DNA from 2 places in the Pseudomonas sp. URMO17WK12:I7 genome. Region 1 is predicted to be linked to the other one. Evidence: riboswitches for the same ligand, from Rfam matches in the RefSeq annotation. Region 1 holds a riboswitch; the other holds the start of a gene.
The links. A riboswitch is a leader RNA that binds a small molecule or an ion and turns the genes downstream of it on or off. The one in region 1 is predicted to bind manganese.
Positions count from the first base shown of each region.

Region 2: linked by a shared signal. The riboswitch ahead of H040_RS20305 (TMEM165/GDT1 family protein) and the one ahead of mntP (manganese efflux pump MntP) in region 1 are both predicted to bind manganese.

Region 1 covers NZ_QLTL01000018.1:18,298-27,131, forward strand. Annotated here, with positions in the region: gene H040_RS22380 (helix-turn-helix transcriptional regulator) at 1-106, shown strand, start outside; gene H040_RS22385 (efflux transporter outer membrane subunit) at 124-1,533, shown strand; gene mntP (manganese efflux pump MntP) at 1,537-2,103, opposite strand; yybP-ykoY riboswitch at 2,110-2,284, opposite strand; gene H040_RS22395 (RHS repeat-associated core domain-containing protein) at 2,554-3,366, shown strand; gene H040_RS22400 (universal stress protein) at 3,606-4,496, shown strand; gene H040_RS22405 (TonB-dependent siderophore receptor) at 4,739-6,874, shown strand; gene H040_RS22410 (acyloxyacyl hydrolase) at 6,905-7,426, opposite strand; gene H040_RS22415 (phytanoyl-CoA dioxygenase family protein) at 7,638-8,384, opposite strand; gene H040_RS22420 (hypothetical protein) at 8,440-8,834, opposite strand, start outside.
Region 2 covers NZ_QLTL01000014.1:133,728-142,561, forward strand. Annotated here, with positions in the region: gene H040_RS20270 (hypothetical protein) at 59-265, opposite strand; gene H040_RS20275 (hypothetical protein) at 426-686, shown strand; gene H040_RS20280 (1-acyl-sn-glycerol-3-phosphate acyltransferase) at 721-1,890, opposite strand; gene H040_RS20285 (CPXCG motif-containing cysteine-rich protein) at 2,014-2,196, shown strand; gene H040_RS20290 (putative signal transducing protein) at 2,196-2,456, shown strand; gene H040_RS20295 (SOS response-associated peptidase) at 2,472-3,092, shown strand; gene H040_RS20300 (M48 family metallopeptidase) at 3,172-3,987, shown strand; gene H040_RS20305 (TMEM165/GDT1 family protein) at 4,112-4,693, opposite strand; yybP-ykoY riboswitch at 4,784-4,905, opposite strand; gene H040_RS20310 (class I SAM-dependent methyltransferase) at 4,945-5,943, opposite strand; gene H040_RS20315 (2-hydroxyacid dehydrogenase) at 5,997-6,962, opposite strand; gene H040_RS20320 (fatty acid--CoA ligase) at 7,126-8,808, shown strand.

The sequences.
Region 1 (8,834 bases):
GCTGAATGTGAAGAACAGCTCGATCGAAACCTACCTAAAGCGCGCCACCGCCAAGCTGGGGGTCAGTGGCCGCCATGGGCTGGCGAAATGGATGGCCGGCGCCTGACTGCACGAGAGCCCGTGATGCCCCGACACGCCCTGACCCTGTGCGCCGCGCTGCTGTGCGGCTGCTCCCTGGTACCGGACTATCAGCGCCCCGCCGCCCCTGTGCCCGGCCAGTTCCCTCAAGGCCCGGCCTATCAGGGCGACGCGTTGGCCCGCCAGCCCGCCGAGGACTGGTGGCAGGTGTTCCAGGACCCGGTGCTGCGCCAACTGATCGACAGCGCGCTGGCCAACAACCGCGACCTGCGCGAGGCTGCGCTGAACGTCGAAGCCTACCGCGCCCAGTACCGCATCCAGCGCGCCGACTTGCTGCCGAAGGTGTCTGCCGACGCCACGGGCAAGCGCCAGTACCTGCCGCGGGGTGTGACCGGCACCGACCAGGGGATGATTACCTCGACCTATGCCGCAACCCTGGGCATCAGCGCCTACGAACTGGACCTGTTCGGCCGCCTGCGCAGCCTCAGTGACCAGGCGCTGCTGACTTACCTGGCCAGTGAACAAGCGCGGCGAAGCACACAGCTGAGCCTGGTGGCCAGCGTTGCCAGCGCCTACCTGACCTGGCGCGCCGATCAGGAGCTGCTGGTGTTGGCCAAGGACACCCTGGCCACCGACGAACGCAGCCTGCGCTTGACCAGTGCCCAGCGCCGCGCCGGCACGGTATCGGCGCTGGACCAGATCCAGTCACGCACCAGCGTCGACAGCACCCGTGCCACGGTGGCGCGCTACAAACGCCAGGTGGCCCAGGACCTCAATCAGTTGTCCTTGTTGGTGGGTACCGCCGTGGCGGGCGACCTGGCCGCCCTGCCCTTGGCCGACGAGCAGATCGCCGGGTTGCCGGCCGGGTTGCCTTCGGACCTGCTGCGCCGCCGCCCGGACATCGTCCAGGCGGAATATCAGCTGCGTGCGGCCAATGCCAATATCGGCGCGGCGCGGGCGGCGTTCTTCCCCAGTATCAGCCTCACCGCCAACGCCGGCAGCACCAGCCCGCAACTGAGCGGCCTGTTCGACGGCGGCAGCGGTACCTGGCTGTTTCAGCCACAGATCAGCCTGCCGATATTCACCGCTGGCAGCCTGCGCGCCAGCCTGGATTATGCAGCGTTACAGAAGGACATTCAGGTGGCGCAGTACGAGAAAGCCATCCAGAGCGCGTTCCAGGAGGTGGCCGATGGCCTGGCAGCGCGGGCGACCTATCAGCGACAGCTGCAGGCCCAGCACGATCTTGTGGCGTCGAACCAGCGGTATTACAACCTGGCCGAGCATCGTTACCGGATCGGCGTGGACAGCAGCCTGACCTTTCTCGATGCACAGCGCTCGCTGTTCACGGCGCAGCAGGGGTTGATCAGCGACCGCCTGGCGCAGCTGGTGGCGGAAGTGAACCTGTATGCGGCGCTGGGTGGGGGGTGGCAGGAGGCCGCAGAGCGGCCTCGGTAATGCTTACACCGCGCTCAGGTGCTCGTAGAGAATGGTTGCGCCGACCAGCATCAGCACGATGCCACCGACGATCTCGGCGCGCTTGCCCACCACCGAACCCAGCGCACGCCCGAGCATGGTACCAAGGGTCACCATGGTCATGGTCGCCAGGCCGATCGCCGCGGCCGCCACCCAGATGTTGACGTCGACGAAGGCCAGGCCGACGCCCACTGCCAGGGCATCGATACTGGTGGCAACCGCAGTCACCGCAAGGATCCAGAACGAGTGCTGGCTCTGTTTTTCCACTTCTTCGTCATCCGGCTTCAGGCCGGCATGCACCATGTGCGCGCCCAGCAGCAGCAACAGGGCAAAGGCGATCCAGTGGTCCCACTGTTCGACATACTGGCTGGCCGCCTGGCCAAGCAGCCAGCCGATGACCGGAGTGAGGGCCTCGATGACGCCGAAGATCAGGCCGGTGCGCAGGGCTTCGGCCAGGCGTGGCTTGTGCAGGCTGGAACCTTTGCCAATGGCGGCCGCGAAGGCGTCCGTAGACATGGCGAAGGCGAGAAAGGCGAGGGAAATGGCATTCAACGATCAGACTCCAGCCGGGCAACGAGTCAACGACAGACGACCTGCAGGCCCGGCTTGGCTGCAGGAAGGTCGTTGGTCTCGCCAATCCGGGTGGATGCGCTGGCCATGGCAGGTTGCCAAATATGTTGACCAGAGCGCCTTTGCAGTGTGCGAAGGCAGGCTACTCCCCAATGAGTGGCGCGATGATACCAGCGTAAAGAGAAAAAAGCGTGAAAATCCACTTGCAGTAGGTGAAATCAAAAAATGCCCTGATCAACGGGCCCCTCTCACCACATCCGAACCCAGCGCTGCAGGCAATGCAGGGCAACAACCGCTCAACGTATTGGCATGGAACAGTTTAATCGCACGCACATTGGAAGCAGATGATCAACTATCAAAAGTGCCAGTGGCGACCCACCTAAATTTCGCTATTGTTTCTTTTGGCCAAAATTATGCCAGGAGGAACAAACGATGAGCAACTATGCCCCCTACGGTTGGAGAACCGTGACTCAGCACTCCACCCTCGCATTCAATGGTGAACTATTCGATGACAGGCTCGGTGGGTATTCTCTCGGAAATGGCAGGCGCCTATATAATCCTCGACTGATGCGATTTTGCATCCCCGACAGCCTAAGTCCATTTCACATGGGCGGCATCAACAGCTACGCCTACTGCCAAGGAGACCCGATCAATTTCACTGATCCAAGTGGCCACGCCCCCTCAATTCCAACAACGCATTCAAATCGAAAAGTCCCATCACTCCTGCAGCAGACATCAGTAAAAGTATCGCTCAAGAAAATAAATAAATTATCGGAGCCTCTAAGAGGGAATGCCATTAAAGCCAGAAAGGAACAACACGAACTAATGACCGATGATTTGAAGCGAATCTTTAAGGGTGAGAAACCGCTTATGTACAGTTTAGCCCAACTCGAAACATATCGTGACTGGCCAGGCAGAGAGAGCATGACCAGGCATTCGGCATTTGACGCCTCCCTGCGCTTCACTAGTAACCACTTCGATGGAACAGTGATTAAAAGGGATCGAGACTTACTTATAAAAGCAGGGATCGAGAACGCCACAGAGGATCAAAAAAATCAAGCCATGCTAGCACTGCACAATATAAGAGAAAAAATACGCCCAAGTGACCCTGTAGCCTTACAGCTATTTTATGCAGGCGTTGTGCTCAAGTATCGTAAAAAAAAGCCATTCTTTAATGATAATCCGGACCTCAAAAATGAAGCAAAAAGGTATCTGCACCAAAAAGGTATAATGCCCCAAAAGTGATCGCCTGGCGAGTGCGTTAAAGTGCTGCCTGTATGGAACGATCAAAATTTTTGAATGAGCTCAATGACGCAATGAAACGTACCCGAACACGGTGAATCAACATCAACTGTTCATCCGATTTCAGATCTGGCATTGCGCGCAACCACTAGACTGATCTATTGGCTGTTCGATGCCATGAGCGCATTGGGCAAGTTGTGAAATCTGTATAGCTGGGGGGCTGCCACACGTGGAGGTGTGCGATGAGCCAGTTCAAGCGTCTGTTGGTCATGCTCGGCCCGCAAATGCGCCATACCCCGGCGCTGCAGCGCGCTGCGGCGCTGGCGGAGTCCAGTGGTGCCCTGCTGGATATCAATGTGTTCGTCGACGATGTCGACACCTTCGGCCTGATGAGCGATGGCCGCGAGCGTGAGCGGCTGCTCGGCGACAACCGCCAGTGGCTGGCCGACGAGGCCGAGCAACTGGGCAACGCCGGGCTCGATGTGTCCACCGAACTGCTACTGACCCGCGACCCTCTGGGCAGTGCGCTCGAACGTATCAAACGGCTGGGTTGCGACCTGCTGGTCAAGGACGTGCAGCACGAACCGGTACTCAAGCGCCTTCTGGTCACGCCGCTGGACTGGCAATTGCTCAAGGAAAGCCCGGTGGCCGTGCACCTGGTCAGCGACATTCGCCTACCGCTGCCCCGGCAGATTGCGGCGGCGGTCGACCTGAACTGCCACGGTGCGGGCGAACACCTGGACGACCAGGTGATTTACAGCGCCCATGCCCTGGCCCTGCAATGCAACGCCGAACTGCACTTGCTGCATGTGTGCGATGCGGCCAAGACCCATATCGCCGACTTCGGTGCCGGCACCGTAACCATGCCGGGGTTCGATGGCAGCGTGCGCACGGCGCAGCGGGCAGCGTTCAACCGGCTGGGTGACCATCACCAGATACCCCTGGAGCGGCGGCATTTTGTCGAAGGTGCGGCGATCCGGGCGATTGCCCAGTTCGTTAGCCACAGCCGGGTCGATCTGATCGTGATGGGCAGCCATCGGCATGATGCGATGCAGACATTCCTGGGCGGCACCACGGCCCATGTGCTGGAGCATCCGCTGTGCAACGTACTGGCGATCAGGGCTGCTCACTGATTAGCGCACTGCCTGAGCCGGCCTTTTCGCGGGCCTGCCTGCCCCCACAGGTATACCAGCAGCCCGAAGCCCGCCGGTGCCGGTGGGGGCGGGCTGGCGCGCGAAAAGGCCAGGCCTGCCAACCAAATGGTATCTGGTACACCAGTGCCACTTAAAATTAATGCATTTGATAATGATTCGTAGTATTTTCTCGGCGCTTCCCACACTCCCCTCCAGCGCCCTACTCCAGGATCGTACCGTCGATGCGTCGCACGTTCGTTTCGCTTTGTGTGCTTCAAGCTCTCTCCCCGCTGGCCTTTGCCGAGCCTGAGCCGCTCGGCGACGGCGCCCAGGTCGAACTCCAGGCCCTGAACATCACCAGCAGCGCCGACAGCGAGCGCGCCGATGGCCCGGTGGACGGCTACAAGGCCAGCCGCTCGGCCAGCGCCACACGCACCGACACGGCCCTGCACGAGACCCCGCAGTCGATCAGCGTGGTGCCCAAGGATGTGCTTGAAGACACCGGTGCCACTCGCCTGCAGGATGGCCTGGACTATGCCGGTGGCGTTGGCCGTGCCAACAACTTTGGTGGCCAGGGCCTGACCACCTTCACCGTGCGCGGCTTCACCACCGGCGAATTCTACCGCAACGGCTTCCCGATCAACCGTGGCTACCCCAACGCCCCCGACGCCAACACCGTCGAGCGCCTGGAAGTGATCCGCGGCCCGGCCACCAGCCTGTATGGCCGTGGCGACCCCGGCGGCACCTTCAATGTGGTCAGCAAGCAACCCCTGGCCGAGCCCAAGGTCACCCTGGGCAGCCAGTTCGATGACCAGGGCATGCACCGGGCAACCCTCGACGCCACCGGCCCGCTCAACGCCGACGGCTCGCTGGCCTATCGCCTGAATGTGCTGGGTGAAGGTGGCGACAGTTTCCGTGACGATGTCGAAAGCGAGCGCTACGACGTAGCGCCGGCGATCAGCTGGCAGGTCAACGATGCCACCAAGGTCACCTTCGAAGGCGACTTCATGCGCAACAACCACCCACTGGACCGCGGCCTGACCCGCCTGCCCGGCCAGCTCGGCAGCGCCTCGCGCGACACCAACATCTGGGAAAAAGGCAGCGACAACCTGCTGCACAACGACAACAACATGGCCCAGCTGCGCTTCGAGCACCTGCTCAACGACAACTGGACCTTGGGTGGCGGCATGCAATGGCTGGACGGCTCGCTCAAGGGCAACGCCGTGGAAGCCAACGGCCTGCAGCCTGACGGCCGCACGCTGGGGCGCAACTTCAACTACCGCAAGCTGGCGTGGACCGACCGCGATTACCAGCTCAACCTTACCGGGCACTTCGACACCGGCGGCTTCAGCCATACGCTGCTGACCGGCATCGAGTACGAAGATTACGACTACAGCTCGATCATCCAGCGTTCGGCTGCAGGGACCGGCGCCTATCCGATCGACATCTTCGACCCGGTGCTGGGCCAGACACGCCCTGCCCTGACCCGCACCACCACCCATGACAAGGAAAACCTCAAGACCTGGGCAGCGTTCATCCAGGATCAGGTGGCCCTGACCGAGCGCCTGAAAGCCCTTGCCGGTGTGCGCTTCGAGCGCTTCGAGCACGACTACGACAACAAGCTCAACAATGCCGGTGACTTCAACAAGGGCGAGAACGGCGTCACTCCACGCTTCGGCCTGATCTACGACCTGACCGATACCGTTGCCGTTTACGCCAACACCGCGCGCTCGTTCAAGCCCAACAGCGGCGCCAGCCTGCAAGGCACTGGCTTCGACCCGGAAAAAGGCACGTCATACGAGCTGGGCGTGAAGTGGGAGGCGCTGGACCGCCAGCTCAGCGTCGACGCCGCGATCTACCACATCGTCAAGGAAAACGTGCTGACCCGCGACCCGAACGACCCCAGCGGCACCTACAGTGTCGCTGCCGGCGAAGTGCGTAGCCGCGGCCTTGACATCAACGTCGCGGGCAACCTGACGCCGGAATGGCGGATGATCGGTGGCTATGCGTACGTCGACGCCGAGGTGACCAAGGACAACAGCATCCCCACCGGCACCCGCCTGGCGAACATCCCGCGCAACAGCTTCAGCCTGCTCAATACCTATGAGTTCCAGGACGGGCTGGCCAAGGGGCTGGGACTGGGGGTTGGCGTGAAATACGTGGACGACCGCGCCGGGCAGACGGCAGCGACGACCTACACCATGGAGCGCTATAGCGTGGTCGACCTGTTGAGCTTCTACAAGGTCAACGAGCATGTGCGCTTGAACCTGGATGTGAAGAACGTGTTCAACAAGGGGTATGACGAGGGGGCGTTCAACACCTACGTGTACCCTGGCGCGCCGCGCACGGTGCAGGCTGGGGTTTCCTACACCTTCTAGAAGGCTGGGGCCGCATTGCGGCCCCCGGCATCAGAACCCTTTGCTGTAGAACAGCGAGTAGGATTCGATACCGTCGTTCGGCTGCTTGATGCCAGCATTGGAATAGTGAATCGCACGGACACCCACTTTCTGCTCGCCCGGCAGCTTCAAGCCGAAGCCGATGCGGTCTTCGAAGTTGACCGACGAACCGAGGCGCTGATCGCCCACGTCGGTCTTGGAGAAGGCCGCCAGGCCAATACCGGCTTCGATGTAGGGGGTGTAGGTGAAACCACTGAACTCATAGGTGAACACCGGGCTGAACGACAGCGAGTGGGCGCCGCTGGCATCGCCACCTTCCCAGTAGGTGTAGGCTGCGTCCCAGTAGCCGGTTACATAACCGATGTCACTCTGCAGCCACTTATTGTCCCAGTCGAACGACATACCGAGACGGTAGGTCATATCGCCCTGGCTGGTGGCCCCCACGGCTCCTGACACCTGCGCGGCCTGGGCCAGGCTGGTGCCGGCGGCGGCCAATAGGGCGACAACCAGCGTGCTGGCAAGACGTTTTTTCATCAATGACTTCTCCTGATGGTCAACACGGGCAAGTCGTTGCCACTGGCAACGTTTGCTGACAAATGGGGGCTTGGGCCCCTCGATTTTTGCGGTGAGCGGTGCATCCAACCGGTCACACGGAGTAATACTTTTCTAATTATTGTCCAGATAATCAGAAAGTTGAAAGTGAATTGCCAGCATTGCCTGCATTTACCTACGCTTACGAACCACCTCAGTCGTATTCGGCCTCCTCATGTTCCCCCAGCAAGCGCCGTTGCCGTGGTGTCGCTTGCGCCAGCACCTGCGGGTTGAATTGCCAGCGCAGGTAGGGGGAAAACTTCTGCGCCACCATGCGCCGGCCGTAGTGCACCTGCAGCATGTCGCGCTCGCGCCCCTGGCTGCAGTTGGCGCCACCGCTGTGCCAGAGATCGCTGCGAAACAGCAGCGCGTCGCCCGCCTGGCACAGCACTGGCCGCGCTTCACGGCCCTGCCAATGGCACTCGCCTGGTTGCGGAGGGCGCGCAGCGCGGTGGCTACCAGGCACTACCCAGGTGGGACCGATGTCGACGTCGATATCGCTCAGGTACACCTGTGCAGTCAGAATTTGCATGGGCTGACAAAAATCGCCGCGTGTAACCAGCCATTCCGGCAACACCATGGGCAGATGATCCAGGTGCAGGCCCATGCCTGGGTAACCAGGGTGGCTGCGCCAGGCGGTCTGGCCAATCACGTGGCAGTCTGCGCCTAGCGCAGCTTCGGCGAGGTCGATCAACGGCGAAAGGTCGAGAAAGGGCAACCACAGTGGGTCGCGATTGAAGACGCACTTATAGTGTTCCAGCAGGCCTTGATAATCCCAGTGCAGTGGCTGCAGGTCGTCGATGGCGCCGCGCAGCAGCGCTACGCGCAAGCCATCGAGCACACCGCGCAACAGTAGGTAGCCTTGCTCCTGCAGCGTTTGCAGTTGTGGGTCGAGGCTCATGCCGACAGGCTCCTGCTCAGGCGGAGTGCAGCTGCACTCCGCCTGTTGTTACCGATCAGTGCCAGTTCAGGCTTGCAGTGGCAGGCGTCTTGCCATTCACCGTGACCATCTGCTGGACCGTAGTACCCTGCCGGTGGCCGACGACCTTGTACTGGCCCGGTGGCAGCTGGACATACACCAGCGGGCCGACATCCTGAAGGCTCAACACCGACTTGCCTTGTGCATTCTGGATATCGACTGCGGCACCGCTTTCGAACTGGCCGTGGGCTCCGGTCGACAGTTCGACGTGCAGGTCGTAACCCTTGGTGTGGCGCATGGCATTGGCCTCATCCTGCCCGATACCGCCTTCCAGGTAGCGCACGCCATTCTGCTCCTGCGGTTGCAGTTGCACAGCTTGCATGTCGATGGGGGCGTTGTGGTCGTCCACTTCGCCAGCGACGGCCAGGGTCC
Region 2 (8,834 bases), on a different contig from region 1:
CAATGAAAAACCCGCTACCTGAGCGCCAGGTAGCGGGTTTTTTGTTGTCGGTACCGAACTAGGCGGCTTGTATGTGGAAGTCCAGCAAGCTGACACCCGTGCTGGCATCCACCTCGGGCAGGTCCTCGTGCACATGGCCACCCAGTGCGCAGTAGACCAGCCACTGGCGGTCCTGGACATTGATGGCAAAACCATCGATCAACGCCTGTTGCTCATCACTTTGAGCCACGAGATAGAGGCGGTCCTGGTTTTCGGCGTGCAGCATCAACAAGCTCCGGTTCGGGAAAAGGCCGATAGAGTGGCCTGCCCTGATGACGAGAGCGTGACAGATGAAATTAAGTGACACTTTGTCGCCAAGACCGGGCGGGTTGGTCGCACTTCGGTAGAATGCCGGGCTTCGCTGTGGCTATGACCGAGGTTGCGTGATGTCCTTGCAAGTGCTCTGGGGGTTTCTTTCCGCCCACCCGACCAAGCTGATCAATCTGCTGGCGCTGTTGTTGACCTGCCCAGGCGGGCTGCTGCTGCAGAATGCGCGGCGGCGTGAGGCGATCAGCCGCGAAAGTTTGGCGTTGGAAGAGGGGCCAGTGGATACATTCGACCAGCGTGTGCCGCGCTACTACTACATCCTCGGGTTTTCGTGCCTGGCCATGGCCCTGCTGCTGTCCTGGTTCAGCACCTGGATCTGAAATGCCTGGGGCTGCAAAGCAGCCCCAAATTCGGTCAGGCAACCGGCGCCTGCTGCTTGACCTGATATTGGTTGCGCACCGGCGTCGCATACTGCAACACCAGATACGGCCGCTGTTCCTCAGGGCAGGCGTCCAGGCGGCGTTGCCATTCTTCCCTGGCCTTGGCCAGTTCTTCAGCCGGGAACACCTGCTCGGCACTCGGCACCTGCAGTGCCTCGTCCTTCTCGCTCCACATCGCATAGGCCAGGTAATGCACCGGGAACAGGCGGTAGCCGCCGAGGATCTGCCGGTCGGTTTCCTGTGCCAGCTGCTTGGTGTCCTCGTAGTACTCGGTTACCGGTGGCGCGAAGTTGATGTGCACCCGGCCCTTGTAGCCAGTGATGCCCTTGGCGATGCTGTTGTCGTCCTCGCCCGGCGCCTTCTTGTAGGTGCCGGTGGTGGCGCGGATGTACAGCTCGCGGGCCTTGGCCTGGTCGCACGGGTCGTATTCGTAGCTGATCGACACCGGGATCAGGTTCAGGCTCTGGATCACCGCGCCGAACGGCTCGTCCTTGCGGCTCATGTGGAACATCTTGAGGATCGCCGAATCGGTACGGTCGTCACCGTCCTTGGCGCGGCCTTCGGCCTGGGCGATCCAGATCGACGTGCCGTCATTGCGGATCGAGTGGTTGATGTAAGCCGAGAGCAACTGGTAGGCCGCGAGCTTTTCGCGGCGGCCACTGATCGAGCGGTGCACGATGAAGCTCTTGTTCAGGCGCATCATGTCGCTGACGAACGGCTTCTGCAGCAGGTTGTCGCCGATGGCGATGCGGGGTGTCGGCAGGCCGGCGTGGTACACCGCGTAGTTGACGAAGGCCGGGTCCATGACGATGTCGCGGTGGTTGGCCAGGAACAGATAGGCCGTGCCCGACTTGAGCTGTTCGACGCCAGAATAGGTGACGCCGTCGGTGGCACGTTCGATGGTCTGGTCGACGTAGTACTCGACTTTGTCCTGCAGGGTCGACACGCAGGTGACGCCGGCGAATTCCTTGCGCAGGCGCCGGGCGATCAGCGGCTTGAGCAACCAGCCGAGGGCACCAGCGGTACGTGGGAATTTGAAGTGGGTGAGGATATCGAGGAATGCCGGGTCGCTGAGCAGGCGTGCCAGAACGGCAGGGACCTCAGCGTCGTCGTACGGTCGGATGGCATCGAATTCGCCCATCATGCTCTCTTGTTGGAAACGGCTAGGGTAATAAGGTAAGGGGTGGGGCCCGAAAAACGGCTCGGGCACACTCAAGCCCTGTAAACAGACCGGCAATTATACGCACAAGTCACCTCGGAGGCCGCGATGCTCGAACAAGCGTTCTACGATTGCCCTTATTGTGGCGAGGAAGTCGAAACCACAGTGGACCTGTCCGGGGGGGATCAGGAGTACATCGAGGACTGCCAGGTGTGCTGCAAGCCTATCCGCTTTGTGCTGCAGGTTCATGGCGACGAATGGATGCTGGATGTCTACGGTGAGAACGACTGATGCGGCGGATCTACGAACCTGAAAACCTGCTGGAAGCTGAAATGTTGCTGGGCATGCTCGCCAGCGAGGGCATTCAAGTGCACCTGGCCGGTCGCGACCTGATGGGTGCTGCCGGCGAATTGCCGTTGCAGGGCCTGCTCGGGCTTGCGGTGCCCGACGAGCAGGCCGAGTACGCACGGCAACTGATCGATGCGTACAATGGTGCCCAGCCGCTTGCCGGCGACGAGCCGGAGAGTCATCCCGGTACCTTGATCTGCTAGGTTCTGAAATCGCCCATGTGTGGACGTTACGCCCTGTTTCGCTGGCCCCAGGCGCTGGCCAGCCTGCCGGGCTTCCCTGCCGGCCAGCCGGCCCAATGGAATATCGCGCCCGGTGCCTCGGTGCTGATCCAGCGCCAGCTCGATGGCCAGCAGCAACTGGCCAAGGCGCGCTGGGGGCTGACCCCGGCCTGGCTCACCGACCTTTCCCGCACCCCCGCCCATGCCCGGGCCGAGACCTTGGTCGAGCAGCCGATGTTCCGCGAAGCGTTTCGTCTGCGCCGTTGCCTGATGCCGGCCAACGGTTTTTACGAGTGGCGCGGTTCGGTGCGTAAGCGGCCTTACTGGCTGACGCCGGGGGAGGGCGCATCGTTGTATTTTGCCGCCGTGTGGGAAGCCTATCCGGTGCAGGACCAGGTGTGGCTGAGCTGCGCGGTGGTGACCCAGGCCGCGATGAATCAGCGCCGGCCGTTGATTCTCGACCAGGCCGGCCAAGCCGCCTGGCTGGACCCGGACACACCGCTGGCGCGCCTGCATGAGCTGCTCGCCAGCCCGCCGGCGACACTGCGTGAGCGGGCCCTTGCGAATTTCGTCAACGACCCGAAACTGGACGCGCCGGAGTGCCTTACACCGGCTTAGGTAAAATCTTCCCTGCGGCTATGGCGGGGTACGGGTGACTCGGCCTAGGATACGGCGCATGTAAAAAGGGAGTGTTTTCATGCGTAAGTCTTTTGTCGTCAGCCTGTTGAGTGCTGGCATCCTGCTAGCTGGCTGCCAGGCGGTGAATACCACCAGTGGCGGTGCTGTCGGCGTCCAGCGTCAGCAATACATGTTCAGCATGCTTTCGACCGATGAGGTCAACCAGATGTACGCCCAGTCCTACCAGCAGACCCTCGGTGAGGCTTCGAGCAAGGGCGTGCTCGACAAATCCAGTGCTGACGCCAAGCGCGTGCAGGCCATCGCCAGCCGGCTGATCGCCCAGGCGCCGCAGTTCCGCCCTGATGCCGCGCAATGGAACTGGGAAGTCAACGTCATCAAGAGTGACGAGCTCAATGCCAACTGCGGGCCGGGCGGCAAGATCATCGTCTACACCGGGCTGATCGATCAGCTCAAGCTCACCGATGCGGAAATTGCCGCTGTGGTCGGGCACGAAATCGCCCACGCCTTGCGCGAGCACAGCCGCGAAGCGATGTCCAAGGCCTATGGCGTAGAGATGGCGCGCCAGGGCGCGGGTGCATTGTTTGGCCTTGGCCAGAACAGCATGGCCATGGCCGACACCGTGGTGAACTACGCCATGACCTTGCCCAACAGCCGCGCCAACGAGAACGAGGCCGACCTGATCGGCCTTGAGCTGTCGGCGCGTGCCGGCTACGACCCAAATGCCGCGATCACCTTGTGGAACAAGATGAGCAAGGCTTCGGAAGGTGCGCCGCCTGAGTTCATGAGCACTCACCCGGCGTCGAGCAGCCGGATTGCCTCGTTGCAGGCGGCCATTCCGAAGGTGATGCCGCTGTACGAAGCGGCCAAGAAGTAAGCTCGCTGGGGCTGCTTTGCAGCCCTTCGCGACACAAGGCCGCTCCTACAAGAGAATGCAATAACCTGTAGGCGCGGCCTTGTGTCGCGAAAAGGGCGCAAAGCGCCCGCTGCTTTCAACTTTTTTATCCCACCCAGCCGCTGGTCTTCATCGCCGAGTACACGGCCACGATCGCCAGCACGAAGAACGCGGCAGCTGCCAGGCGACGGATCAGCGTCAGTGGCAGTTTCTCAGCGGCGAAGTTACCCGCCAGCACCACCGGCACGTTGGCAATCAGCATGCCCAAGGTGGTCCCGAGGATGACCAGGATCAGGTGCGGATACTGGGCAGCCAGCATCACCGTGGCGACCTGGGTCTTGTCACCGATCTCGGCCAGGAAGAAGGCGATCAGCGTGGTCAGGAACGGGCCGAAGCGGCGTGCCGGGTTCTCGTCATCGTCCATCTTGTCGGGTACCAAGGTCCACAGCGCAGTGGCGGTAAAGCTTGCGGCAAGCACCCAGTGCAGCACCGACTCGGTGAAGAAACTGCCGACCCAGGCACCCACTGCACCGGCGGCCGCATGGTTGGCCAGGGTGGCGGCGATGATGCCGGCGATGATTGGCCAAGGCTTGCGGAAGCGTGCGGCGAGGATGAGTGCGAGCAATTGCGTCTTGTCGCCGATTTCAGCCAAGGCAACGATTGCGGTGGGGACCAACAGAGATTCCAGCATCAGGATTCCTACGGGGGCGGGTCGACACGGCTATGACACGTACAGCCTCCCCGCCCCGGGTAAGGTGTGCGTGTCATAGGTCTTGTCAAACCCCGGACCTGTCTGTGCAGGTCGCTGGGTCGCACGCGCCATGGCCTGTGGGCCAAGTATGTTGACGCGTACCGGGCGAGCAGGGCGCTCGCGGGAGACTACTCCCCTAGGACGGTGCGGATTCTGCCTAGCCGAATCGGTTTCGGCAAGCCCTGTTTTTATCCGCGTGTGGCGCGATAGATACGGAAGCCATCGGCCTCGGCGCAGGTCTGGCAGTTGCCAAGGGCGCCCTCGATCAATGGCTGATAGCGCAGGAAGCTATTCGCTACAAGGCGCATTTCTCCACCTTTTCGCAGATGTTGGCCGGATTTTTTCAGCAGGTTCTCCGACGCCTGGTAATTGGTGTGCACCCCGGTGTGGAACGGTGGGTTGCTCAGGATCAGGCTCAGGTCGGTGGGCGCGGCATCGATGCCATCGCCACTGATGACCTCGCCCTCAAGGCTGTTGGCCGCCAGTGTCAGGCGGCTGGCTGCGACGGCAAAGGCGTCGACATCCAGCAGCGTGACCCGGCTGTGTGGGTAACGTCGTTTTACTGTGGCACCCAGCACGCCAGCACCACAGCCGAAGTCGAGCACGTGACCGACCGGCAGGTTGTCCAGGTGCTTGAGCAGCAGGGCGGTGCCGCGGTCAAGGCGGCCGTGGCTGAACACTCCTGGCAGGCTCACCACCTGCAGTGGGCCGTCTTCGAGGTCGAGCGTGAAGCGCTCGGCCAGGCTTTCCAGTGGTTTGGCTTGTGGGGCGTTGTCCACGGTCACCTGCCACAGCTGGCAATGCCGTGCGCTATCGAGCTTGCGTGGTTTGCCGAACGCCTGCAGCTGCTTGGCTGCGCCTTCGATGCCGCCACGCTTTTCCCCCACCAGGTACAGCTCTCGGCCGGCCAGGCGTGAGGCCAGGGCATTGAGCAGGTAAGCCGCCAGTTCGCGCGACTTGGGCAGGAACAGCACGGCCGCCTCGAAAGCCACCGGCGGCACGTCGACACCATAGTGGCTGCGCCCGGCGAAGCGGCTGTCGAGCATGGCCTGGTCACCGGCGTGCCAGGCCCAGCCATGGGCCTGGGGCAGTTGCCCAAGCAGGCCGTCGGCGGGGGCGCCAGCGAGCAGCAGCGGGCCCTGGAACAGCTCTGCCTGGCGGAGCAATACTTCACTGCGCGGGTCCATGGACGACGCCTCCTGAAAAAAGTGGCGCAGTGTAGCAGAGCCGGGCTCTTGACTCAGCTGACCACGCGGCGGGGCTGGCCTTTGAAGAAAGCCTCGGCGTTTTCGCTGAGCTGGCCGACGATGCGCTGGCGCGACTCCACCGCGCCCCAGGCGCTGTGCGGGGTAATCAGCAGGCGCGGGATGTCCTTTTCCAGCAGCGGGTTGCCATTGACCGGCGGCTCGACGCTCAGCACATCGGTGGCGGCGCCGCCCAGGTGGCCATTGCGCAAGGCGTCGGCCAAGGCCTGTTCGTCGATCAGGCCGCCACGGGCGGTGTTGACCACCAGCGCGCCTTTTTTCAGCAGCGCCAGTTCGCGGGCGCCGATCATGTGCCGGGTGTGCTCGTTGAGTGGGCAGTGCAGGGTCAGCGCGTCGACCTGCGGCAGCAGTTGGTCCAGCGCCAGGCGGTCATCACGGGCCGGGCGGCCAGGGATCTGCCCGCTCAGCACGCGCATGCCGAAGGCTTCGGCCAGGCGTGCCACTGCGCCACCCAGTTCGCCATGGCCGAGCAGGCCGAGGGTCTTGCCTTCTAGTTCGACAATCGGGAAATCGAGCAGGCAGAACTGGCTGGCCTTGGCCCACTGGCCGTCTGCCACCGCCTGATTGTAGTCGCACAGGCGCGTGGCCAGGGCCAGCAGCAGGGCGATGGTGTGCTGGGCTACCGATGGCGTGCCATAACCCTGGCAGTTGCAGACGGTGATGCCCTGGGCGCGGGCAGCGGCCAGGTCGACATTGTTGGTGCCGGTCGCGGCCACCAGGATCAGCTTCAGCTGCGGGTTGGCGGCCAGTGCGGCGGCATCGAGCATGACCTTGTTGCTGACCACCGCGACAGCGCCCTGCAGGCGTTCGGCGACCTGCTCCGGGCGGGTGGCGGCAAACAGCTCGAATTCGTCGAACTGCTGCTGCAACGGCGACAGGTCGAGGTCGCCAAGGTCCAGGGATTGGTGATCGAGAAACACGGCACGGCGCAAGCTGGGCATCACGGGAAGCTCCGGTGGCAGGGCAGGGGTTGATCCATCAACCCGCACAATGCCACTCATACCTTGCACCGCCAAATCATTCCTTCGGCTGATTTGACCGTCACATTGAGCTACTACAGTAGATCCAGACTTGTTCGGCATGCTTTTCAGAAAAGGGATCACCATGTTGCAGACCCGCATCATCAAGCCCGCCGAGGGCGCCTATACCTTCCCTCTGTTGATCAAGCGCCTGCTGATGTCCGGCAGCCGCTACGAAAAGACCCGCGAGATCGTCTATCGCGATCAGCTGCGCCTGACTTATCCGCAGCTGAACGAGCGTATCGCCCGCCTCGCCAACGTGCTCACCGAAGCCGGGGTCAAGGCGGGTGACACTGTGGCGGTGATGGACTGGGACAGCCACCGTTACCTGGAGTGCATGTTCGCCATCCCGATGATCGGCGCGGTGGTGCACACCATCAACGTGCGTCTCTCGCCCGAGCAGATCCTCTACACCATGAACCACGCCGAAGACCGCTTCGTGCTGGTCAACAGCGATTTCGTCGGCCTCTATCAGGCCATTGCCGGGCAGCTGACCACGGTCGACAAGACCGTGCTGATCACCGATGGCCCGGACAAGACTGCCGAGCTGCCGAACCTGATCGGCGAATACGAACAACTGCTCGCCGCTGCAAGCCCGCGCTACGACTTCCCGGATTTTGACGAGAACTCGGTGGCCACCACCTTCTACACCACCGGCACCACCGGCAACCCCAAGGGTGTCTACTTCACCCACCGCCAGCTGGTGCTGCATACCCTGGCCGAAGCCGCGGTGACCGGCAGCATCGACAGCGTGCGCCTGCTTGGCAGCAACGACGTGTACATGCCGATCACGCCAATGTTCCACGTGCATGCCTGGGGCATCCCCTATGCGGCCACCATGCTTGGCATGAAGCAGGTCTACCCGGGCCGCTACGAGCCGGACATGCTGGTCAAGCTGTGGCGCGAAGAGAAGGTCACTTTTTCACACTGTGTGCCGACCATTTTGCAGATGCTGCTCAACTGCCCGTCCTCCCAGGGCGAGAACTTCGCTGGCTGGAAGATCATCATCGGCGGCAGCGCGCTCAACCGGGCGTTGTACGAAGCGGCGCTGGCCCGGGGTATCCAGCTGACGGCGGCGTACGGCATGTCGGAGACCTGCCCACTGATTTCCGCCGCGCACCTGAATGACGAGCTGCAGGCCGGCAGCGAGGATGAGCGCGTCACCTATCGCATCAAGGCCGGTGTGCCGGTGCCGCTGGTGGAAGCGGCGATCGTCGATGGCGATGGCAAATTCCTGCCGGCCGATGGCGAGACCCAGGGCGAACTGGTGCTGCGTGCGCCATGGCTGACCATGGGGTACTTCAAGGAGCCGGAAAAGAGCGAGGAGCTGTGGCAGGGTGGCTGGCTGCACACCGGTGACGTCGCCACCCTCGACGGCATGGGCTACATCGACATCCGCGACCGCATCAAGGACGTGATCAAGACCGGCGGCGAGTGGATCTCCTCGCTCGACCTCGAAGACCTGATCAGCCGTCATCCGGCCGTGCGCGAGGTGGCAGTGGTAGGGGTAGCCGACCCGCAATGGGGCGAGCGCCCGTTCGCCCTGCTGGTGGTGCGTGACGACAAGGCGATCGATGCCAAGGCGCTCAAGGAGCACCTCAAGCCATTCGTCGAGGAAGGGCACATCAACAAGTGGGCCATTCCAAGCCAGATCGCCATTGTTACTGAAATTCCCAAGACGAGCGTCGGCAAGCTCGACAAGAAGCGCATCCGCCAGGACATCGTGCAGTGGCAGGCCAGTAACAGTGCCTTCCTGTCTACCTTGTAGGCACGCCGCGGGCTGCGCACGACACA